DNA from 3 places in the Pseudomonas syringae pv. coryli str. NCPPB 4273 genome. Region 2 is predicted to be linked to each of the others. Evidence: predicted binding sites of a transcription regulator. Region 2 holds the regulator's gene; each other region holds the start of a gene.
What was found. Region 2 encodes sigma-54, which starts transcription at its own class of promoters, with help from an activator protein. Its sites were predicted from a motif close to ANTGGCATNNANNTTGCTNT; they were not measured.
Positions count from the first base shown of each region.

Region 1: the regulator sigma-54 is predicted to act here: its motif matches at 3,004-3,023, upstream of P406_RS27135 (pilin).
Region 3: the regulator sigma-54 is predicted to act here: its motif matches at 1,375-1,394, upstream of flgB (flagellar basal body rod protein FlgB).

Region 1 covers NZ_AWQP01000005.1:104,528-112,528, forward strand. The annotation lists gene P406_RS04585 (type II secretion system F family protein) at 1-1,148, opposite strand, end outside; gene pilB (type IV-A pilus assembly ATPase PilB) at 1,151-2,845, opposite strand; gene P406_RS27135 (pilin) at 3,069-3,488, shown strand; gene P406_RS27140 (winged helix-turn-helix transcriptional regulator) at 3,607-3,828, opposite strand; gene P406_RS29685 (glutathione S-transferase family protein) at 3,884-4,087, shown strand; gene P406_RS04605 (hypothetical protein) at 4,434-5,045, shown strand; gene P406_RS04610 (DUF1523 family protein) at 5,069-5,614, opposite strand; gene P406_RS04615 (ATP-grasp domain-containing protein) at 5,734-6,738, shown strand; gene P406_RS04620 (trypsin-like peptidase domain-containing protein) at 6,787-7,926, shown strand; gene P406_RS04625 (phosphoribosyltransferase domain-containing protein) at 7,993-8,001, shown strand, end outside.
Region 2 covers NZ_AWQP01000073.1:83,003-91,003, forward strand. The annotation lists gene P406_RS25440 (superoxide dismutase) at 1-192, shown strand, start outside; gene P406_RS25445 (HPr family phosphocarrier protein) at 379-651, opposite strand; gene rapZ (RNase adapter RapZ) at 667-1,524, opposite strand; gene ptsN (PTS IIA-like nitrogen regulatory protein PtsN) at 1,527-1,991, opposite strand; gene hpf (ribosome hibernation-promoting factor, HPF/YfiA family) at 2,002-2,310, opposite strand; gene P406_RS25465 (RNA polymerase factor sigma-54) at 2,386-3,879, opposite strand; gene lptB (LPS export ABC transporter ATP-binding protein) at 4,063-4,788, opposite strand; gene lptA (lipopolysaccharide transport periplasmic protein LptA) at 4,789-5,334, opposite strand; gene lptC (LPS export ABC transporter periplasmic protein LptC) at 5,321-5,893, opposite strand; gene P406_RS25485 (KdsC family phosphatase) at 5,902-6,441, opposite strand; gene P406_RS25490 (KpsF/GutQ family sugar-phosphate isomerase) at 6,441-7,415, opposite strand; gene P406_RS25495 (ATP-binding cassette domain-containing protein) at 7,721-8,001, shown strand, end outside.
Region 3 covers NZ_AWQP01000059.1:19,763-27,763, forward strand. The annotation lists gene cynR (transcriptional regulator CynR) at 1-135, opposite strand, end outside; gene cynS (cyanase) at 209-676, shown strand; gene P406_RS21770 (nuclear transport factor 2 family protein) at 687-1,160, shown strand; gene flgB (flagellar basal body rod protein FlgB) at 1,439-1,846, shown strand; gene flgC (flagellar basal body rod protein FlgC) at 1,850-2,290, shown strand; gene flgD (flagellar hook assembly protein FlgD) at 2,306-2,995, shown strand; gene flgE (flagellar hook protein FlgE) at 3,021-4,349, shown strand; gene P406_RS21795 (flagellar hook protein FlgE) at 4,547-6,292, shown strand; gene P406_RS29475 (hypothetical protein) at 6,293-6,484, opposite strand; gene P406_RS21805 (flagellar basal body rod protein FlgF) at 6,768-7,508, shown strand; gene flgG (flagellar basal-body rod protein FlgG) at 7,555-8,001, shown strand, end outside.

The DNA.
Region 1 (8,001 bases), on a different contig from region 2:
AAAAAGGCCATGATCATCGGTTCCATGAGGCTGGTCAGATTGTCTACCATGTTATCGACTTCGTCCTCATAGTAGGTAGCAACTTTATCGAGCATATTGTCCAGCGCACCGGACTCTTCGCCTATGGCCGTCATTTGGATTGCCAAGCTTGGAAAAACACCAGTCGATCGCATCGAGAAATTCAGTTGCATGCCTGTGGAGACGTCCTGTTTTATCTTGATGACTGCATTTTTAAATACTACATTGCCAGTCGCTCCGGCGACTGAGTCCAAAGCCTCCACAAGCGGGACGCCAGCGGCAAACGTTGTTGCAAGCGTGCGCGCGTAGCGTGCCACCGAAGATTTGAAAATTAACGGCCCAATGATGGGCACTTTCAGCAGAAGTCGGTCGAGGCTATCACGAAACTTTTGAGACTGTTTGTAAGCACGTTTGAACATAAAAAAGCTGACGAAAAATAGCCCAACAATGGCCAGCCACCATTTTTGTACGACGTCCGATAGACCAATAACCATCAGGGTAAACGTCGGCAACTGAGCGCCAAAGCTAGCGAAGACTGACTGGAACTGCGGCACCACTTTGATCAGCAAAATGCCGGATACAATCAATGCGACAATCAATACGGCAATCGGGTATGTCATGGCTTTCTTGATTTTAGCTTTTAGCTTTTCCGTCTTCTCTTTGTAGCTGGCTACACGGTCCAGCAGGCTTTCAAGTGCGCCAGCTTGCTCGCCGGCATCTACAAGATTGCAAAACAGGTCATCGAAATACTCCGGTTTCTGTCGCAGAGCCGTCGCAAAACTATTACCTGCCGAAACTTCCTGCTTTAGCGAGCCTACCAATGCGCGCATGTTAGGGTTCTCAGCGCCTTCGCTAATGATGTCAAACGATTGCAGCAATGGCACACCGGCCTTCATCATCGTAGCCATCTGGCGAGAAAAGAACGCGATGTCCAGCGGCTTGATCTTCTTGCCCTTGCCAAAGATCGAAACTGATTTTTTGCGTACCTTGGTTGGGTTGATGCCTTGCTTGCGCAGCTGGGCTTTTACAAGAGCCAGGTTATGGCCACTCAGTTCGCCACTGGTTTTGGTACCTTTCTTGTCAACACCTTCCCAAGTGTAAACGATGACTTTTACTGCCTTGCTGGCCATGTTCAATCCTTGGTTACGCGGTTGACTTCTTCAAGGCTGGTGATGCCTTGCATGGCTTTCGAAAGCCCTGATGTGCGAAGGTCATTGAAACCGTCCTTGCGCATCTGTCTGGAGATCTCCAGCGAGTTGCCTTCTTCCATGATGATGCGTTCCAGCTCCGGTGTTTTCTTGACCACTTCGTAAATACCCACCCTGCCTCGGTAACCCCCGTTGCAGTGCTCACAGCCCACCGGGCCGTATATCCTGAAAGTGCCGATTTTCGCTTCTGGAAAACCTTCCTGAATCAGTGTGTCACGAGGGATATCCAGTTCTTTCTTGCAATGGCTACACAACTTCCGCGCAAGTCGCTGCGCAATAATCAGGTTGATTGCTGTAGCAATGTTGAACGCTGCAACGCCCATATGATGCAGTCTAGTCAACGTTTCCGCTGCGCTGTTGGTGTGCAGTGTGGAAAGCACCATATGGCCGGTCTGCGAGGCTTTGATGGCAATTTCTGCCGTTTCCAGGTCTCGTATCTCGCCGACCATAATCACGTCGGGATCTTGACGCAAAAAAGCGCGCAAGGCTTGGGAAAAGTCCAGTCCTTGGCGAGGGTTGACGTTGACCTGATTGATGCCTTCCAGGTTGATCTCCACTGGGTCTTCAGCTGTGGAAATGTTGATATCCACGGTATTAAGAATATTCAGGCCGGTATACAGGGACACTGTCTTGCCGGAGCCTGTCGGGCCGGTCACAAGAATCATACCTTGCGGCTGTTTCAACGCTTCCAGATACAACGCCTTTTGTTCTGGCTCGTAGCCCAAAGCATCGATGCCCATCTGTGCGCTTGTCGGGTCGAGTATCCGCATTACGATCTTCTCGCCCCACAACGTGGGTAAGGTATTCATACGAAAATCTATGGCTTTTGTTTTGGACACCCGTAACTTGACGCGTCCATCCTGTGGCTTCCGCCGTTCCGAAATATCCAAACTTGCCATGACTTTCAAACGCGCGGCAATACGATTGGCCAAGTGAATGGGAGGTCTGGCTACTTCATGCAGGATGCCGTCAGTACGCAAGCGCACACGAAAAATCTTTTCATAGGGTTCGAAGTGCAAGTCGGATGATCCTAATCGGATGGCATCCATAAGCATCTTGTTGACGAAGCGCACCACCGGGGCATCGTCAGCGTCATTCTGTGTAGCTAGCGTGGTTTCTTTGCCATCCGCCGGTTCGATATCCAGGCCTAGATCGACATCCTCCAGATTGCCCAAACCGCTATCGCTGTCAAAAAATCGATCTATCGCTATGGTCAGCTTGTCATCTTCGACCAGAATCGCTTCGGTGTTCAGGCCTGTGCTGAACTGAATATCTGTCACCGCCTGATGGTTGGTCGGGTCTGATATCGCTATGAACAGCTTGTTGCCGCGCCGCCAGAGGGGCAGCGCGTGATGCTGGCGAACCAGCTTTTCACTGACCAAACCTTTAGGCTGGCTTTCCTTGTCGAGGCTGGCGAGATCCATGAACGGCACGCCGAACTGATCGGAAGCCATTTCTGCCAGAGTCAGGCTTTTGACTAGCTTGTTTTGAACCAGATAGCTGACCAACGAAATCTTGTCACGACGCGCCTGTTGGTACGCTTGCTGCGCGACAGGTTCAGTAAGTAGTTCGGCAAGGACCAATTGCTTGGCCAGGCCAGTGAGGACAGCATCAGTCATAAAACCACCAGACACAGACAATGAGTGGGTTATAGCGCAGTCGGGCGATGCTGCCAAATGGGAGCGAGGGATGTGACGAAAATTGTCAGTTTCTGCTGGTTTCAGCGTGTTCTAAGTACATGAAAGCTTGCTTCAACCACGAATTACGATCGAGTCACATTGGCATGGTGTGTGCTTGGGTCTAGGCAAGGCACCTAAAATTGACGCCTCGGAGAAGTACGCGATGAAATCACAAAAAGGCTTTACACTTATTGAACTTATGATCGTTGTTGCGATTGTAGGTATCTTGGCTGCCGTTGCGTTGCCAGCATATCAGAACTACACGATGCGTGCTCGATTTACAGAAGTCACATCTGTTGCAGATACCTATAAAACGGCTGTTGCTCTTTGCATACAGCAACTGGGGACGCCTCAAGGCTGCAACTTAGGTACCAATGACATTCCCGGTACCACGGCAACTACTTACGTGGCTAGCGTAGCAGTCGCCAACGGCGCTATTACGGTTGTCCCTCAGGGTGGTATCCCTGCTGCCTCTACTTATGTGCTCACACCTACACTCAACGCGGGTTCTACCACATGGGCTTTGGGTGGTGGATGCTTGGCTGTTCAGGGTAATGCGCCAGTTCTGTGTAGGGCAAACTAAGTAAAAGCAACTTTTAAAAAAACAGGCTGGCTTGGAGTAAGTGTAATTCGATGCAAGAAAACCCTGGTGTTTTATCAGGGTTTTCATTATATTGCTATTTTTTAGTTCTGTTTATGCTCTAGCTTCGGCTGATACAGAATCTTGTCAATCGCGTCAATCTGCGGCAATAACTCCACCCCAATTCAGACCAGATGTTCCCTGAAAAAGGTGGCAACGTCTCCAGAACCGTTCGAACAACGATACCTCTCTCTTCAATCTCCTTAAGCGTAAGAGGCATCTCTACCGAAATGCCTAGAATGTCGGCGTGCAACTCGCCAAATCGTCTAGGACCGCCGCTCACGCTCCAAATCAGGCTTGGGGAACAGGCCCCGCCCAGCAGTAAACAATCCTGGCGGATGATCAGCAACTACCTGTTGAGGAATGACTTAGGTGTTGCCGAAACTTACTTGTTCGCGGTAGAGCGCTGGTCTTTCAATTGCGGCATTTCGCTGGAAAAGAGGCCCGGTTTAAAAGGTTTCGATGCTCGAGTCGAAGCACGTCCGCCCACCAAGGCTGTACTGAAAGCAGGAGGTTTGCTCGAGCTGTTCAACAAGAGCTGAATCCACTACAAACCCAGATCAGACTCACCTGTTGAAACGATAACGCCCCCGGCGGATGTGCTTCGTTGGGGGCGCTTTGATTCGATTGCTTGGTGTTATGCAATGGCATCGTAGGACATTTCAGCTTTTGCATTAGGTCACTTCCTGATCCGCTTCGGTTATCAAAACGTCCGTTGATAGATATCCGAATCAAGCCCAGAATTACCCACCTGATTACTCCACACATAAGAAGAGAGGGGCTATGAACACCACCGCATTACCCAGTCGCCTCCTCGGTGTGGGCCTATACACACCAGCAGAAGCGTCCTCATACACTGGCATTCCGGCAAAGGACATTCGCAGATGAATGTTTGGCTATAGCGCGGCAGGCGTCGATCACCCCGGCCTCTGGACGCCAGAGGTCGCATTTCTGGACGACAAGCTGCTCGGCTTCCACGACCTGCTGGAAATTCGTTTTGTTCACGCATTTCGCCAGCACGGCGTCAGCTTGCAAGCGATCCGCAGCGCCTCGTTACAAGCCAGAGAAATGTTCGGTCAGCTCTACCCGTTTACGTGCAGGCGCTTTCAAACCGACGGTCGGGATATTTTCGCGACCGTCCTGGATGAAACGGGTGATGAGGCTCTGCTGGATCTGGTGAAGCGGCAATATGCGTTCAAGCAGGTCATTACGCCCTCTCTGTACGAGGGCATTGATTACGCAGGTGAAGAGTCGGCAAAGCGCTGGTATCCGGTAACGCGAAGCAAGGCAGTTGTTTTGGACCCGGCAAGGAATTTTGGCAAACCGATGTTGGCAACAACGGGAATCGACACAGCAACGATCTATCATTATTATCTAGCTGAAGGCCAGAACGCGAAGCGTGTGGCTTTAATCTATGAGATTGCGCCTGTCGCAGTGAAAGCAGCCGTTAACTATGAGCTTAGCCACGCAGCTCAAGACACGTGGCCAGGCAGTAACTGACTGCTCAGGTCAGGGATTGGCTTCTACCTAACCACCCCATCAACCCGCGCCCGCCCCTTAAACCTCCTCCTCACCCCAACCACAACCATCACCACCAGCAATCCCACCACCACAAAAAAGATCGTGTTAAAAATCGGAAACGGCTGATCGCGACTCGTCACCGCCTCAACCTCTGTCACGTTGGGAAACATCGACAGGATGGTTATCCTCCAGCCGTAATAACGAATCAGCGCCAGTTGCTGGGAATCACGCGAGTAGCCTTGGGCTTTGGCCTGGATGTCGGCGGAGTCGAATTTGAAGTACCACGGGAAGCTCCAGCCGGTGTCTTCGTTGCGGTAGACCACGACTTTCTTGCTGTCCGGGTCTTCGGTATTGATGAAGTACACGTCGCGGGTCGGGCCGTCTGCCGGGTTTTCGGCGTTGATGACGCCGTCGGCGTCCATTCTTTTGACTTCCACGCCGGTGATCATCACGACATCATGGCGCGGCAGGACGTAGTAGAGGCTTAATGCGCCGATCCCCAGTGCAACGAATACCACAAGCCAAATCGACCTTCTCAGCCACTTCATACCAGCGTCCTCTGTTTAAAATTGCGTGACTTTGCCCTAATCCGAACATTTCGAAGCAAAACAGTTATTACAAAATTCGACAAGGCCGTTGCTGACGGCGTTGTCTCCCGGAGATTGACATGATTTGGTTCCTTGAAGGGCAATCCAGCCAGCGTGAAGTGATCATGGGCGCGCGCGATGCGCTGCCTGCGTCGGTGCAGATCATCGCTTCGCATCGCCAGCAGCGCTCCGAAATCACCGGGCAGGCCGATGTGGCGCTGCAAGAGCCGGTCGATAACGACGAGCGTGTCGACTGGGTGCTGCACACCGCTCGCTCGCTGGGCGTCAAGATTATTGTCGCCGGGCGTATAGGCAGCTTTTACGAAGCGCAGCGTGCGCGTTTTGTCGCTGAAGGGTTGGACCTCGTTACCGGCGGAACGTCCCAGCAGACCTTCATGGACGTCGATGACAAGAGTCGTTTCACGGCGGCGGCCGAGGCGGCGGGGCTGGCGTGTATTCCGGGGGTTGCCGTCAGCAATGCCGAGGAGTTGCAGGCGGCTTACGATGCGCTGGCGGTGTCTGGCGAGGTGTGCATCAAGCCGGTGGTCGGGATTTACGGGCGCGGCTTTTGGCGCTTCAAGACCGACGTTGACGATTTTCGTTGTTTCGCCAACCCCGATGCGCGTGAGACGACCTTTCAGGCGTACCTTAATGCTTATCGTCAGGCCGATGACGTGCCGGCCATGCTGCTCATGCCGTATATGCCGGGCAGTGAGTGTTCGGTGGACATGGTCTGCGAGCACGGTAAGGCGGTTGCCTTCGTCGGGCGGCGCAAGGTGGGGCTCAATCAGACCTTCGAGCGTGACAGCGAAGCGGTAAAACTGGCAATCCGCGCGGCGGAGCATTTTGCCTGCGACGGGCTGATCAATGTACAGACCCGCGACGACGCGGATGGCAAGCCGCGCTTGCTGGAGATCAACCCGCGTTATTCAGGCGGCATTGGCTACACCCGTGAAACCGGCATCAACCTGCCGGGTATTTTCGCGGCACGGCGTCTCGGCTTGAAAGAACCGGAAACACATTGGCTCGAAGATATCCGTGTCAAGGCCATCACGGTCGCTGTACGGGCCTCGGTTTCATCGTGATAATAGATTTTTGCTATCACTAATCGCTCTTATCAGGGAGGATCGGGCATGAAGCTTCTTGCGCCAGGTGCAAACACTGCTTTAGCTAACGCCCACTGCACCTGGAACCTGGAGAGCGGTAAGTCTTCGGTTTTTGGTGAGTACGCAGCGGTCGCCTTGCTGGCGGTCAACGACAAACGCCAGCCGATGGGCGATCCGGCGCTGCTGCATCAGGAGCAGGGCTGGATGGAGTGGAGCGGCGGCCCTCAGGATGTTGGCTGCACGTTAAGGCTGGACAGGCTCCCGACGGGCAGTGATCGCGTGCTGCTGATGGTTTACGTCTACGCAGCCATGGGGCCGATCCGCGATATTGCCAGCCTGCACCTCAAAGTGGATGGTGATATCGAGCACCGCCTGGACCTGCGCGATAACGGCGAAGCGGCGATCATCATCGGCGAGTTCTACCAGCGCAATGAGCAATGGAAATTCCGCGCGCTGAGCGAAGGCTCGGCGTATGGACTGTCGGCGTTCGGGCGCAAGATCGGTCTGGACGTGGACGACCGTCATCCGCGCCGCCCGTCTGCGGGTTCGGGTGGCGGGCCACGGCATGAGTCGGCGACCGGCACGGCGTTCGTGGTCGGCCCGGCGCACGTCATGACCTGTGCGCATGTCATCGAAGACATGGGCGTGTTCTATATCACTTCACTGGAAGGCCGTTACAAGGCCGAGCCGGTGGTCATCGACCGTCGCAACGACATCGCGCTGCTGCGCGTGCAGGGCGCACCGCTGTTGTCTCCGGTTACATTCCGGGACGGGCAGGGCTGTGAGCCGGGTGATACCGTAGCGGTTTTGGGCTATCCACTGGCGTCCATTTCAGGTGGCGGGTTGCAGGTGACTCAGGGCGGGATCTCCGGTCTGTTCGGCCTGCACAACGATGCCAGCCTGTTTCAGTTCACGGCACCGATACAGCCGGGGTCCAGTGGCAGCCCGTTATTCGACAACGGGGGCGCGGTGATTGGCATGGTGACCTCAACCGTACCGGACGGGCAAAACATGAACTTCGCCGTGAAGTCCTCACTGTTACTGGCCTTTCTGCAGGCGTGCCGCATCGACGCTGCGCATGCCCGCCCGGAAAGGTCGTACACCACCACAGAAATCTCACGCACCGCTCAGTCGTCGTTATGGCTCGTTGAAGCCTCTCGCCAATGAAGCCGGTGTTGCCTGCCTGATCCGCAGGCGTCAGGGGCTGCGGCCCCGCTAATCAGGAATTTATCGATGGACAGC
Region 2 (8,001 bases):
CTGGTGGTGGAAAGCAGTGGTAACCAGGACAGCCCGTTGATGAACGGCAACACGCCGATTCTGGGGCTGGACGTGTGGGAGCACGCTTACTACCTGCGCTATCAGAACCGTCGTCCCGAATACATTAACGCGTTCTACAACGTGATCAATTGGGAAGAGGTGTCCCGCCGTTATCAGGCCGCTCTGGCCTGAGCCTGGCAGCCGGTCCCAAGGCCGCGTATGCGCTCCGGATTCCTCACGCTCAGCAATGTGCGGTTATTTCGTCTGGCAGTCGGGAGCGTGTTGCTGTTGGCGGGTATGGCGCTCCTGGTTGCCCATGGGCTGAACTGGATGCGCGTTCAAGGCTGGTGGTGACGGATACCGCGTTTGTCCGAGGGCTTATTCGCCTTCATCAAACCGGTTGTCGATCAGCTCGACCAGACCATCGAGCGCTTCCTGTTCGAATTCGCCTTCGGTGTGCAGGTGGATCTCGGTGCCCTTGCCGGCAGCCAGCATCATCACGGCCATGATGCTTTTGCCGTCGACCATGCTCTCCGGAGTGCGGCCGACCCTGATCTTGCAGGGAAACTTGCCTGCGACGCCGACGAATTTGGCGGCAGCGCGGGCGTGCAGGCCCAGTTTGTTGATGATGGTGATTTGACGAGCGGGCATCGCAGTGAAAATCCTTCAGCTGAGGTCGCGGTGGCGAACCTGAACGTTCTTGAGTGATTGTTGCAAGACCTGACCAAGCCGCTCGGTCAGGTAGACCGAACGGTGGTGTCCGCCGGTGCAGCCGATGGCAATGGTAACGTAAGAACGGTTACTGGCTGCAAACCGGGGTAGCCATTTGTTCAGGTAAGCGAAGATGTCCTGAAACATTTCTTCGACATCAGGCTGCACCGACAGGTAGTCGATTACGGGTTGTTCAAGCCCAGAGTGGTCGCGCAGTTCTGGCTTCCAGTACGGATTGGGCAGGCAGCGCACGTCGAATACCAGGTCTGCATCGACAGGCATGCCGCGCTTGAAACCAAACGACTCGATCAGAAACGCAGTGCCTGGTTCGGGCTTGTTCAGCAGACGAAGCTTGAGCGCGTCGCGCAACTGATAGAGGTTCAGGTGGGTGGTGTTGATCTTCAGGTCGGCCAGATCGATGATCGGGCCAAGCAGTGCAGTCTCGTCGCGTATCGCTTCGGCCAGCGAACGATCTGCCGTGCTCAGGGGGTGGCGGCGCCGGGTTTCCGAGAAGCGCTTGAGCAGGGTGGCTTCGTCTGCATCCAGGTACAGCACGTCGCACTGAATATTGCGCGAACGTACTTCATCCAGCATCTGCGGAAAACGGGTCAGATGGCTGGGCAGGTTGCGGGCATCTATCGAAACCGCCAGCAAGGGTTCGGCGAGTTCTGTGTTGATCAGCGCGCGTTCGGCCAGCTCCGGCAACAGGCCGGCCGGCAGGTTATCGACGCAGTAAAAGCCGCTGTCTTCCAGTACATCGAGCGCCGTACTCTTGCCTGAGCCGGAGCGACCGCTGACGATGATCATGCGCATGGTCAGTTTCCGTTCTGCACGTCCAGCACCACCTGATAAAGCGCCTCAGCGCTTTGGGCGCTGCGCAGACGCTTACGCACATCTTTGTCGTCGAGCATGCTGGCGATCTGGCGCAGCAGCTCCAGGTGCTCATCGGTAGCGGCTTGCGGGACCAGCAGTACGAACAGCAGGTCAACCGGCGCGCCATCAATGGCGTCGAAATCCACGGGTGTAGCGAGGTGAATCACTGCACTGACAGGCTCGCTGCAGTCAGCGAGGCGGCAGTGGGGGATGGCAATACCGTTGCCAAAACCGGTCGAGCCCAGTTTTTCCCGGGCGACGAGGCTTGCGAATACCATGTCCGAAACCATGCCCGGCACTTCACGGCCGATCAGGTTGGCAATTTCTTCGAGTACACGCTTTTTGCTGCCACCCGGCACGTTCACGAGGGAGCGGCCGGGGGTCAGGATATTTTCGATTCGGATCATTAAATGGGCGTTAGCGAGCGGCCGCACCTTTGAGGATGCTTTGCTGCTTTTCCTTATGCTTGAGCAATTGTCGGTCTAGCTTGTCAGTGAGCAGGTCGATGGCAGCGTACATGTCATCATGTTCAGCATTGGCAACGACCTCTCCACCATGGATGTGCAACGTGGCTTCGATCTTCTGCTTGAGCTTTTCGACCGTCATCGTGACCTGCACGTTGGTAATCTTGTCAAAATGCCCTTCGAGCTTCTTGAGCTTGAGCTCAACGTATTCACGAAGGGGTTTGGTCACTTCCAGTTGGTGTCCACTGATGTTGACTTGCATACAGCTTTCTCCTTTGCCAGTGCATAAAGAGGCAGGCATGGCGCCTGCCACTGGAACGCTGTGGCTCGGCCTGCATCACATCAGTCGCTTACGCTCACTGGAAGGGGCGATCCCGAGAGACTCACGGTACTTGGCGACTGTGCGACGGGCTACTTGAATGCCTTGTGCCTCCAGTAAACCAGCGATCTTGCTATCACTCAACGGCTTTTTCTGATTTTCCGCCGCAACCAGTTTTTTGATGATTGCGCGAATTGCCGTGGACGAGCATTCACCGCCTTCGGAGGTGCTCACATGACTTGAGAAGAAGTATTTCAGCTCGTAAATGCCGCGTGGGGTGTGCATGAATTTCTGCGTGGTCACCCGCGAGATGGTCGATTCGTGCATGCCCACTGCCTCGGCAATATCGTGCAGCACGAGCGGCTTCATGGCCTCGTCGCCGTACTCGAGAAAACCGCGCTGATGTTCGACGATCTGCGTGGCGACCTTCATCAGCGTTTCGTTGCGGCTTTGCAGGCTCTTGATGAACCAGCGTGCTTCCTGCAACTGATTGCGCATGAAGGTGTTGTCTGCACTGGTGTCGGCGCGCCGCACGAAGCCCGCGTATTGCGGATTGACGCGCAGGCGCGGCACCGACTCCTGATTGAGTTCGACCAGCCAGCGTTCGTTGTCCTTGCGCACGATCACGTCCGGAATGACGTATTCGGCTTCGGTGGATTCGATCTGTGAGCCGGGACGCGGGTTGAGGCTCTGCACCAGCTCGATGACCTGGCGCAGCTCGTCTTCCTTGAGTTTCATGCGCCGCATCAGTTGGCCGTAGTCGCGGCTTCCGAGCAGATCGATGTAGTCGCTGACCAGGCGTTGTGCTTCCGTCAGCCAGGGCGTTTTTGCCGGTAGCTGGCGCAGTTGCAGCAGCAGGCATTCGCTCAGGTTGCGTGCGCCGATGCCAGCAGGTTCAAACTGCTGGATGCGGTGCAGTACCGCTTCGATCTCGTCGAGCTCGATGTCCAGCTCGGGGTCGAACGACTCGAGAATCTCATCGAGTGTCTCGTCGAGGTAACCCTGGTTGTTGATGCAGTCGATCAGCGTGACTGCCACCAGGCGGTCCTTGTCGGACATCGGCGCAACATTCAGTTGCCACAGCAGGTGGCTTTGCAGGCTTTCGCCGACAGAGGTGCGTGTGGTGAAGTCCCACTCGTCATCATCGTTGCTTGGCAGGCTGCTGGCGCTGGTCTGGTAGATGTCTTCCCAGGCCGTATCGACGGGCAGCTCGTTGGGAATGCGTTCGTTCCATTCGCCTTCTTCAAGGTTGTCCACGGTAGGCGCGGATTCCTGATAAGTCGGTTCCTGAACGTCGGGGTTGGGCTTTTGTTCGATGTTGTCGGCAAGCGGGTCGGAGTGGTCGAAGTCGTCGCCTTCTTCCTGCCGCTCCAGCATAGGGTTTGACTCCAGCGCCTCCTGGATCTCCTGCTGGAGATCCAGAGTGGAAAGCTGGAGTAAACGGATTGCCTGTTGCAGCTGCGGTGTCATCGTCAGCTGCTGGCCCATTCTCAAGACTAGCGATGGTTTCATGGCAGGGGCTAAACACCTTATTCGCCGGCGCGCATGCGCCATCTACTACAGGCGCCGTGGCGCCAACTTAAGCAAATTATATGCCTGAAACCTGTGCATTTGCCTAGAGTGGTATGACAAATAAAATCTTGTCAATACACTGCGTAGGCATCAATCGGCTGCGAAGCGCAAAGGGGCAGTCGATTAAAGGCGGAACTCGTGGCCGAGGTAGACCTCTTTCACCAGCTGATTCGCCAGAATGGTCTCGGAGTCGCCTTCCGCAATCAGCTGTCCATCGTTGACGATGTAGGCCATTTCGCAGATATCCAGCGTTTCCCGGACATTGTGGTCAGTGATCAGTACACCGATACCCTTGGCCTTGAGGTGGTGAATGATCTGCTTGATGTCGCCTACCGAAATAGGGTCGACACCTGCGAACGGTTCATCCAGGAGGATGAATTTCGGCGCGGTGGCCAGGGCCCGAGCGATTTCCACGCGGCGACGTTCACCACCCGACAGGCTCATGCCCAGGTTGTCGCGGATATGGGTAATGTGGAACTCCTGCAGCAGGCTTTCCAGTTCCTTGCGGCGCGCACCGGCATCGAGCTCCTTGCGGGTCTCGAGAATCGCCATGATATTGTCGGACACCGACAGCTTGCGGAAAATCGAGGCTTCCTGAGGCAGGTAGCCGATACCCGCGCGGGCGCGACCGTGCATGGGTTGATGGCTGACATCCAGATCGTCAATCAGCACACGACCCTGATCAGCCTGGACCAGACCCACGATCATGTAGAAGCAAGTGGTCTTGCCGGCGCCGTTCGGGCCCAGCAGGCCGACGATCTGGCCGCTGTCGATGGAGATGCTCACATCGCGCACGACCTGCCGGCTTTTGTAGCTTTTAGCCAGATGCTGGGCTTTGAGCGTCGCCATTTACTGGGCCTTCTGAGGTTGATCGGTTTTCTTTTTCGGCTGGATGACCATGTCGATACGCGGACGTGGTGTAGTCACCTTGGCGCCATTGGCCCGACCGGCGCTGACGACCTGTCTGACCGTGTCGTAGACGATCTTCTCGCCTTCCGAGGTGTTGCCATCATTGATGACCTTGGCCTTGTCGATCAGGACGATACGGTCCTGGCCGGCGTAATACTGGATGGTGACGGCATAGGCCTGCACGATCGGTTTGTCCACGGCAGGCTTCTGCTCGTAGTAGGCCAGGTTGCCGACGGAGGTGAATATGTCGACTTCGCCCTGGGCGTTTCGCGTGATCGTCACGGTGTTGCCTGTGATTTTCATCGAGCCCTGAGTGATGATGACATTGCCCTTGTAAGTCGCCACGCCTTTCTTGTCATCGAGCTGAGCATCGTCAGACTGGATGTGGATAGGCTGATCTCGGTCGGTTGGCAGGGACCAGGCGCTCGCGCTTCCCAGTGCTGCGCCCAGGCCGAGCAATAAAGGAAGAGTTTTAACGAGCCTCATACTGTCCTCTTACGTTGGACAGCAGGTCCATCCTGCTGTCTTTCAAATACGCTTTCATTCCCTTGGCCGTAGTGACACCGCCCGCGCCGTCGATTCTAACGTCTTGGTCGGTCTCCGCATATTCCTTCTGAGGAAATACGGTCATGCGACTGCTGGTAATAATGGTCGTACGCTGTTTTTCATCGGTGCGCTCAACACGAACGGAATCCATGAGCTCGACCTGATCGCCCCCGGACGAAACTTCACCTCGTTTGCTTTGCACGTGCCACGGAAATGCTCCGCCGCGGTACATGTTCAGATTGGGTGTCGTCAGCAGGCTCACATCTGTGGCCTTCACATGCTCGACCTTGTCGGAGGTCATGTCGTACTGAAGTGTGCCATCTGGCAGATACTGCACGCTGCGAGTATTGACCGCATAGTAGTCGATCGCCGTGTCGTCAATCGACGCATCAGGCTGATCCATGAAGCTTTCCGGGCTGATGTTCCAGTAGCCGACCGCTGCCAGCAGCAGCGCCAGTACCCCGAGAAGCAGGAACTTGCGAAATTTTTTAGTGAACATAATGGCTTCTATAAATAGGCGGAGTGAGCCGCTTCAAGGTTGCCTTGCGCACTCAGAATCAGTTCGCAGAATTCGCGCGCTGCACCTTCGCCGCCTCGCGCCCTGGTTATCCCGTGTGCATGCTCGCGTACAAAGCCGGCAGCATTGGCCACTGCCATGCCCAGACCGACGCGTCTGATAACGGGCAAGTCTGGCAGATCATCACCCAGATAGGCGACCTGTTCGTAACTCAGATCGAGTTCTGCCAGCAACTTGTCCAGCACTACCAGCTTGTCTTCACGTCCCTGGAACAGGTGTTCAATGCCCAGGCTCTTTGCCCGGCGCTCGACTATCGCGGTCTTGCGGCCACTGATGATCGCCGTGGTGACGCCTGAGGCTATCAGCATTTTAATGCCTTGGCCGTCGAGGGTATTGAATGTCTTTATCTCGCTGCCATCTTCCATGAAGTAAAGGCGGCCATCGGTCAGTACGCCATCGACGTCGAAGACTGCCAGCTTGATGGCCTTGCCGCGTTGCTTGAGATCCTGGGTCATTATTTGGGTTTCCATTACATGACGCCTGCGCGCAGGAGATCCTGCAGGTTGAATGCGCCAACCGGACGGTCGTTCTGGTCTACGACAACAAGCGCACTGATTTTGTTGTCCTCCATGATTTTCAGCGCCTCGGCGGCGAGCATCTCGGCATGGGCGGTCTTGCCATGAAGCGTCATGACCTCATCGATGATGGTCTGGCGGATATCGACAGGGCGGTCCAGGGTCCGGCGCAAATCACCGTCGGTGAAGATGCCGGCCAGTGTGCCGTCAGCTTCGACGATGGCGGTCATACCCAAACCTTTACGAGTCATTTCAAGCAGCGCGTCGCGCAGCAGGGTGCCGCGTTGCACGCTAGGCAGTGATTCGCCGGAGTGCATCACATTCTCGACCTTGAGCAGCAGGCGGCGACCCAATGCGCCGCCCGGATGGGAGAATGCGAAATCTTCGGCGGTGAAGCCGCGTGCGTTGAGCAGCGCCACGGCGAGGGCGTCGCCCATGACCAGTGCGGCGGTCGTCGAGGACGTCGGTGCCAGGTTGAGCGGGCAGGCCTCATGCACGACATGCGCGTTGAGGTTGATGTCGGCAGCCTTGGCCAGAATGGACTCGGGGTCGCCGGTCAGGCTGATCATCTTTATGCCCAGACGTTTGATCAGTGGCAGCAGGGTGACGATTTCGTTGGTGCTGCCGGAGTTCGACAGGGCCAGGATGATGTCATCACGGGTGATCATGCCCATGTCGCCGTGGCTGGCTTCGGCCGGATGCACGAAAAACGAGGTGGTGCCGGTGCTCGCCAGCGTCGCAGCGATCTTGTTGCCGATGTGTCCGGACTTGCCCATGCCGACCACGACCACACGCCCTTTGCTGGCGAGGATCATTTCGCACGCGCGCACGAAATCGCCGTCAAGACGTTCAAGCAAGCCTTGTATGGCTTCTATCTCAAGGCGAATGGTGCGTTGCGCCGATTGGATCAGGTCACTGGATTGGTTCATGTCTGGAGAGGGTCAGCCTGCTGAAAGGCGGCGATTATAGCGGTAATGAACGATTCCCTCACGTCTGATCGTCGTTGTGTTGTTTTTAAACGAATTTCCTACGCACCTGCGGGTCTGTATTCAAGCCTGTGGCCATAACATTGTGGTACAGAATAATTCAGCGAATACCTGAACCGCTCGGTTCTCTTCTTGGGGGCGGGTGGCTGCGGTGATATAGTTCGCGGCCTGTTCGGCACGCCTGGGCAGCCTCTCGGTGTTCAAAAAACCGGCGGCTCGGGGTGGAAGCTGTATCGCAAGGAGTTTAGATGAGTCCTGATGACGCCTATGCGGTCGAGTTGAAAGGTGTGTCTTTCAAACGCGGTGCGCGCAGCATTTTCAATAACGTTGATATTCGTATTCCGCGCGGCAAGGTCACCGGGATCATGGGGCCGTCAGGCTGCGGCAAGACAACCCTGCTGCGCCTGATGGGTGCCCAGTTGCGCCCGAGCGAAGGGCAGGTGTGGGTCAACGGCCAGAATCTGCCGGAGCTTTCGCGCAGTGATCTGTTCGATGCCCGCAAGCAGATGGGCGTTTTGTTTCAGAGCGG
Region 3 (8,001 bases), on a different contig from region 2:
CGACAACGCCGGTTGCGAGACATGCAGGGCCTCGGCTGCACGGGTGAAATTGCCATGGTCGGCGACTGCCAGCAAATAACGTATATGGCGTAACAGCACAGCATCACCATAAGTCAGGATTATGGTGATGATCATAAATCAGTCTTGGATCTTATGGTGATAGTCGTCGATGCTGTGATTGACGTGAATTCATTCCGGAGGCTTACCTATGCCGCACAGCAATATTTCCAGAGCGCCGCGCCAGCATCTGACTGAACGTGTGTTGCAGGCCAAGACTGCAAAGAACCTGACCTGGGCGGGGCTCGCAGAAGGTACGGGGTTGAGCGTGGTGTATGTCACCGCTGCGTTGCTTGGTCAGCACCCTCTGCCGGAAGCGGTGGCCGAGGTAGTCGCCGAGCGTCTCGGGCTGGACCGGGACGCGGTCGCCGAACTGCAAACCATCCCTTTGCGCGGCAATGTCGAAGACGTCTCCAGTGATCCGACCATCTATCGCTTCCACGAAATGGTTCAGGTCTACGGCACAACGCTGAAAGCATTGGTGCACGAGCAGTTCGGCGACGGCATCATCAGCGCAATCAACTTCAAGCTCGACATCAAGAAAGTCGACGATCCGGAAGGGGGCGAGCGAGCCGTGATCACCCTCGATGGAAAATTCCTGCCCTACAAACCGTTCTGAGGACGCCGAGATGAGTGATAAAGGAAGACCGCCATTGCCACCCTTCACCCTGGAGACTGCAGTCCAGAAAGTCCGTGGCGCCGAGGATGGCTGGAATTCGCGCGATGCGGCGAAAGTCGCGCTGGCCTACACCGAAGACACCTACTGGCGTAACCGCAGCGAGTTCATCAATGGCCGCGCAGAGGCTCAGGCCTTTCTGGAACGCAAGTGGCGCAAGGAACTGGACTACCGGCTGATCAAGGAGCTCTGGGCATTCACGGATAACCGCATCGCCGTGCGTTATGCCTATGAATGGCATGACGACTCCGGCAACTGGTTCCGTTCGTATGGCAATGAAAACTGGGAGTTCGCAGCAAACGGCCTCATGCAACGGCGCTTTGCCTGCATCAACGATTCGCCGATCGCCGAGTCCGAGCGCAAATACCATTGGCCGCTGGGGCGCCGACCGGATGATCACCCGGGGTTGAGTGAGCTGGGTCTCTGATCAATCGTCAAAGGGACCTTCGGGTCTCTTTTTTATTGGGTGTCTGATTGAGGCAATGATTAAGGGCCGCCATTGCGAGGCGGCAATCCGGTACTGGCAAAAAAACGGCACCCACCTTGCCGCTTTACCCCTCCACAGCGGAAATGCCTTGCCGCTTTTCTGGCATTGCCGCCTCGCCGTCGCCTGCAGACCCTGCAAACATTGGCTTTTACAACATGGCACGCCGATTGCTTTGTCAGTAACAACAGAATCAGGTCAACCGGCAAAGGTTTCCCGAAATGAGCATCAGCTTCGATAAAGCGCTAGGCATACATGAAAAGGCTCTGAACTTCCGGGCTCAGCGTGCAGAGGTGTTGGCCAACAACATCTCCAACGCCGACACCCCGAATTTCAAGGCTCGCGATCTGGACTTCTCTTCGGTGCTGGCTGCCGAAAACGACAAGGTCCAGAACGGTCACTTCGCGCTGAACAAGACCAACAGCCGCCATATCGAAGCCGAGGGCATGGGCAATGACGACGGGACGCTGATGTATCGCACGCCGTCGCAGCCTTCGCTGGACCAGAACACCGTTGATTCCCAGGTCGAGCAGGCCAGCTACACCGAGAACGCCATGGGCTTCCAGGCCAGCTTCACATTGCTCAACAGCAAGTTCAAGGGGCTGGTTGCAGCCCTTCGCGGAGAATAATTCATGTCACTAGCCAATGTGTTCAACATTGCCGGTAGCGCCATGAGTGCCCAGACCACGCGTCTGAACACCACGGCCAGTAACATCGCCAACGCCGAGACCGTGTCTTCGAGCATGGACCAGACCTATCGCGCCCGTCACCCGGTGTTCGCCACCGTGATGCAGGGCCAGCAGTCCACAGGTGGTTCGCTGTTCCAGGACCAGGGTGAAGCCGGGCAGGGCGTTCAGGTCAACGGCATCATCGAAGACAGCTCGAACCTGGAAGCACGTTACGAGCCCAATCATCCTTCCGCTGACAAGGACGGGTATGTCTATTACCCCAACGTCAATGTCGTGGAAGAAATGGCCGACATGATTTCTGCCAGCCGGTCTTTCCAGACCAATGCAGAAATCATGAACACCGCTAAATCCATGATGCAGAAGGTTCTGACCCTCGGTCAGTGATAGAAGGCGAAAGTTATGGCCGTTGATAACACCTCAGCAACCAGCGTCTCATCGACGTTTCTGAATACGCTGCAGAACCCGACACCGACCAAGACGGACTCTACCGGCACGTTGGGCAAGGATTCGTTCCTGCAACTGCTGGTCACGCAGATGAAGAACCAGAACCCTCTGGACCCGCAGGACAATACGCAGTTCGTGGCGCAACTGGCGCAGTTCAGCAGCCTTGAAAGCATGCAGAACCTGACGTCGACGGTGGACACGATCGCCAGCAGCTACAAGTCGTCGCAGGCCTTGCAGGCCTCTTCACTGGTCGGCCGCTCGGTGATCATTGATGCGAGCAGTACTTCGGTCGATACCACCAAAGGCCTGACCGGTTCGATCGTGGTGCCGAGCGAGAGCTCGCTAACGACTGTCAAGGTGTACGACGCGCAATCGAATCTGGTCGACAGTGTCGACCTGGGCACGCAAAAAGCCGGTACTACCAGCTTTGCCTGGGACGGTACGGACTCAAGCGGTACCCAGCTGCCATCGGGCACTTACAGCTTCAAGGCTGAAGGCTCGGTCGAAGGCAAGAACACACAGTTTTCAACTTACCTGCCCGCCACGGTCAACAGTGTCACGCTGGGTGTCAATGGCGCAGAAACAACGCTTAACCTGGCCAGCGGCAGTGTTGCCCTGTCCAAAGTTCAAACTATCGGATTGTAGAGCCGCTACGGCGCAGGAGTGAAACATGTCTTTCAATATCGGCCTTAGTGGGCTCTATGCTGCAAACAAAAGTCTCGACGTTACCGGCAACAACATTGCCAACGTCGCGACAACCGGTTTCAAATCGTCACGTGCCGAGTTCGCTGATCAATATGCTCAGTCGATTCGCGGTACTTCAGGCAATACCAGCGTCGGCAGTGGCGTGACAACCGCTGCGGTTTCCCAGCAGTTCTCCCAGGGCAGCCTGACCACCGGAACAGCCAACAGTCTGGACCTTGCCATCAATGGCGACGGGTTCTTCATGATGAGCAATAACGGCGAGAAGCTGTATACCCGTGCCGGTGCATTCCACACCGACAAGGAAGGCTACGTCGTCAATAGCAGCAACATGAAGCTGCAGGGTTACAACGTTGACGCCAATGGCGCTGTGGTGACCGGCGCGCTCAGCGATCTGCGTGTGAACGCGTCCAACCTGGACCCCAAGGCGACGACCACGATCACCAACTCCGCCAACCTGAACTCGACGACTGCGTTGCCGACCGTTGCGACGTTCGATGCGACCGATACCAATAGCTACAACGTCAAATACAGCACCCCGACTTACGACACTCAGGGTAATGCTCACACCCTGGATCAGTATTTCGTCAAGACCGGCACCAACACCTGGTCGATGTATTCCCTGATGGACGGGCGCAGCATTTCCGATCCGACGTCCACCGCGCCGGACAAGAATGACCTGACATTCGATTCTTCGGGCAACCTGGTAACCACCGCCGGCGGCGCCGTTCCTACTGGCAGCGCCAACATCAAGTTCAACGCTGACGGTACATTCGCCGTGAGCAACTGGGTACCTGGTGTGCAGGTCGGTACTGGCACAACAGCCACCTGGGCAGCCAACGGCGCGACGGGCGCAGCTTCGATCAAGCTGGACATGTCGACCACTACCCAGACCGCTTCGGTATCCGGTCTGCTCAAGCAGGATCAGAATGGCTACGCCACTGGCCAGCTGAGCGGCATGAACGTTGACTCCAGCGGCAACCTGTTCGCCACTTATACCAACGGCAAGTCGCAGGTGATCGGTCAGACTTCGCTGACCAGCTTTGCCAACGTGCAGGGTCTGGCGCAGGCCGGCGGCACCAACTGGCGTGAAACGTTCGCTTCCGGCGTACCGGTGAGCGGCGCTCCACAGTCGGGTACCTTGGGTTACATCACCGGTCAGGCGCTGGAAGAATCCAACGTCGACCTGACCATGGAACTGGTTAACCTGATCAAGGCGCAGAGCAACTATCAGGCTAACGCCAAGACCATTTCCACCCAAAGCACTATCATGCAGACCACTATTCAGATGACGTAACACGCGTTGTTTGATACGTGTTGAAAGAGCCCCTGTAAAAAGGGGCTTTTTTATGGGTGTCTGCAAAGTATTTTGTTATGTTTTTTTTAGTACTGAAAGTTACGGATGACTCCCGCATCCTACTTGGAAACTTCCTACGCACGATGATGTGAGAATAAAACTCCTCTATGAATTGCCTTTACGGCAAGGGAGTTCTCATGTCATTCAATACAGCGATCAGCGGTATTCATGCTGCCAATAAACGACTGGAAGTAGCGGGTAACAATATTGCCAACGTCGGCACCCTGGGGTTCAAGTCGTCTCGTGCGCAGTTTTCTGCTTTATATGCGTCCGCACAGTTGGGGGCCGGGCAGCACGCCGTCGGGGATGGCGTACGACTTGCTTCGGTGCAGCAGAATTTCAATCAGGGTGAAACGGTGATCAGTTCCGGCAATGCGCTGGATATGCGTATTCAGGGCAACGGTTTTTTCGTGGTCAGTGATCAGGGTTCACTGGCCTATACGCGGGCTGGCGCCTTTTTGAAGGACGCTGCGAACTTTGTCGTCGACAGCGATGGCGGGCGCTTGCAGGGTTACGCCGCAAACGACAAGGGCGAGATTGCCAGTGGCATCCGCACGGACTTGCAGATCGATACGTCCAACGTCGGTGCCAGGGCCACGACCACGGTGGCTGAAACTATCAATCTGGATGCCTCGCTGCCTTCGCTTGCTCGCTTGCCGACCTTTGACCCGGACGACCCCGCGACCTACACACGGGTTGCCACCCGGACCATCCAGGATGTGGGCATCACTCCGGTGCCCGCAGCCAATCATGAGCTCAAGCAGTATTTCGTCAAGACCGAGGCCAATCAGTGGTCGATGTATGTACTGGTGGACGGGCGCAATCCGGTGGATCCCGACAGCGTAGCGCCGCTGCAGGTAAGCCTCGAGCTGAAGCCTGACGGTTCCCTGTCGTACAGCGGCAATGATCAGCATCTGCGCAAAGTTTCAGACACCGAGTTTGCCTTGCAGGGTTGGGTGCCTGCCGCGCAGATCAATGGCGCCTGGGCGGCGAATGGCTCCCTGAATGGCGGAGCTGTTTCGTTGCCGTTGAACGACGCCGGGGCCAGTCTGCTCGACCCGGGCGATACGGTCATGCATCGGCCGGTTCCGGACTTCAATCCCGCAGATCTGAACACTTACAGCAGGATGTTCGGTAACCAGATCTTTGACAGTCAGGGCAACACCCATGAGCTGAAACAGTATTTCGTGAAAGACGGCACCAACAGCTGGCGCCTGCACGTGCTGATCGACGATCGAAATCCGCAGAACCCCGGTTCCAGGGCGCCGCTGACGGCGAACATTGTTTTCGATTCCCATGGCGCTGTCGCGTCGTTGACCGGCAGTCCGGGCCTGAGCAGCAACGGCGATCAGCTGAAACTCACGGGCTGGTCGCCGGTGATGGCGGTTGATCCTGGCACCAGTCGCGAGCGCTGGATACCCAACGGGGCGGCTGGCAGTGCTGACGGCATCACCATCGACTTCACCCATCTGCTTCAGCACAACGCTGCCAGTTCGCGCTCCGCCGCATACGTGGATGGCCATTCGGCAGGGGAGTTGAAAAGCCTCGACGTCGGCCGGGACGGCATTCTGCGTGCCGGGTTTACCAATGGCATGACCAAGCCCATCGGTCAGGTGATGCTCGCCAGTTTCGCCAATCCGCATGGCTTGCAGCCGCGTAGCGATACACGCTGGACCGCCACTGCTGATTCCGGAGTGGCTGAATATGATGTGCCGGGCGTCGGCACGCTGGGCAGCATCGTCAGTGGCGCGCTGGAGGGGTCGAACGTCGTGCTGGCCGATGAGCTGATTGCGCTGATCCAGGCCCAGACGGCCTATCAGGCCAACTCCAAGGCGATATCCACCGAAGTGACGCTGATGCAGACGCTGATTCAATCGACCTGATCAGATCGAGCAGTCGGCTTTGATGAAGTGGCCTTTCAAGCGTTTCCAGCCTGGGCCTGGGCTGGCCTGGGCGCAGACGATCCGGCTGTCGCCCTGCCATTTGTAATAGCGGGCGGGAGCGGCCTGGGAGAGCAGGGCAAAGGTCATCAGGCTCGCGCTCGCGATACCGATGATGCACGCACGAAAAGGCATGACGGTTCCCGGTCAGGGTTGCGGTGTCGGCAAGATTATCACTGTCGATCCGGTTCTCGGCGCAGTTCGATGAAGTTTTTTTGGCGGTGTTTCCTGCCTGGCAGGCGGCAGGCGGCAGTCCACCGCCGCTATTGGCTGGCGCTCTGTCCCAAGGCGATCGGCGATGGCCAGTTTTTACTGGCTAATCAGGCATTTGTATCGAGCCTGACAAGTTGGTTCAAAAATTGCTTTAACCCTTTCAGAACAGCTACAGGCGGCAAGCGTCTGTCGGAGGAGGAAGACTGTGGACAAGTTGCTTTACGTCGCAATGAGCGGTGCATCCGAAAACGCGATCGCGCAAAAGGCTCATGCCAACAACCTGGCGAACGTCTCGACCAACGGTTTCATGCGTGACCTGGAACAGGCCCGCTCGATGCCGGTGTTTGGCGAGGTCATGCCATCGCGCGCCTATGCCATGAGCGAGCGTCCCGGGACCGACTTTTCCGCCGGTGCCATGGTGCAGACCGGTCGTGAGCTGGACATCGCCGTCAAGGGTGATGGCTGGATCGCCGTGCAGACGCCCGACGGCGGTGAAGCCTACACCCGCAGTTCCGGCATGAACATCGACGCCCTGGGCGTGTTGCGCGACGGCAGTGGTTTGCCGGTTATGGGCAACGGCGGTCCGATTGCCGTGCCGCCTCAGCAGCAGATCGAGATCGGCGCCGACGGCACGATCAGCATTCGTTCACTGGGCGAGAGTCCGCAGGTGATGGCGCAGGTTGACCGCATCAAGCTGGTCAGGCCTGACCTGAAGACCATGGAGAAAGGCCCTGACGGCCTGATCCACACCAAGACCGGCCGGCCTGCCGACGCAGACGCCACCGTTCAGGTCGAGTCCGGCTTTCTGCAGGCGAGCAACGTCAACGCGGTCGAGGAAATGACCTCGGTACTGGCCTTGTCCCGTCAATTCGAATTGCACGTCAAGATGATGAAGACCGCCGAAGAAGACGATCAGTCTATGGCTCGCGTCTTGCAACTTGGCTAATCAATGACAGCTTGCGCCGACAAACCGGCGCTCGAGGAGAACACACATGCTTCCTGCACTATACGTCGCCAAAACCGGCCTTGCCGCTCAGGACACCAACCTGACCACCATCTCCAACAACCTGGCGAACGTCTCGACCACCGGTTTCAAGAGTGACCGTGCCGAGTTCCAGGACCTGCTGTATCAGATCAAACGCCAGCCGGGTGCCCAGTCCACTCAGGACAGCGAACTGCCTTCCGGCCTGCAACTGGGTACCGGTGTGCGCATTGTCGGCACGCAGAAGAACTTCACTGCCGGTAGCCTGCAGACCACCAACAACCCGCTGGACCTGGCGGTCAACGGTCGTGGTTTCTTTCAGGTGACCCAGCCAGACGGCACCATTGCCTACAGCCGTGACGGTACGTTCCACCTCGACGCCAACGGCCAGATCGTGACCGCCAATGGTTATGCCCTCGAGCCTGCGATTGTCGTTCCGCAGAACGCCCAGACCTTC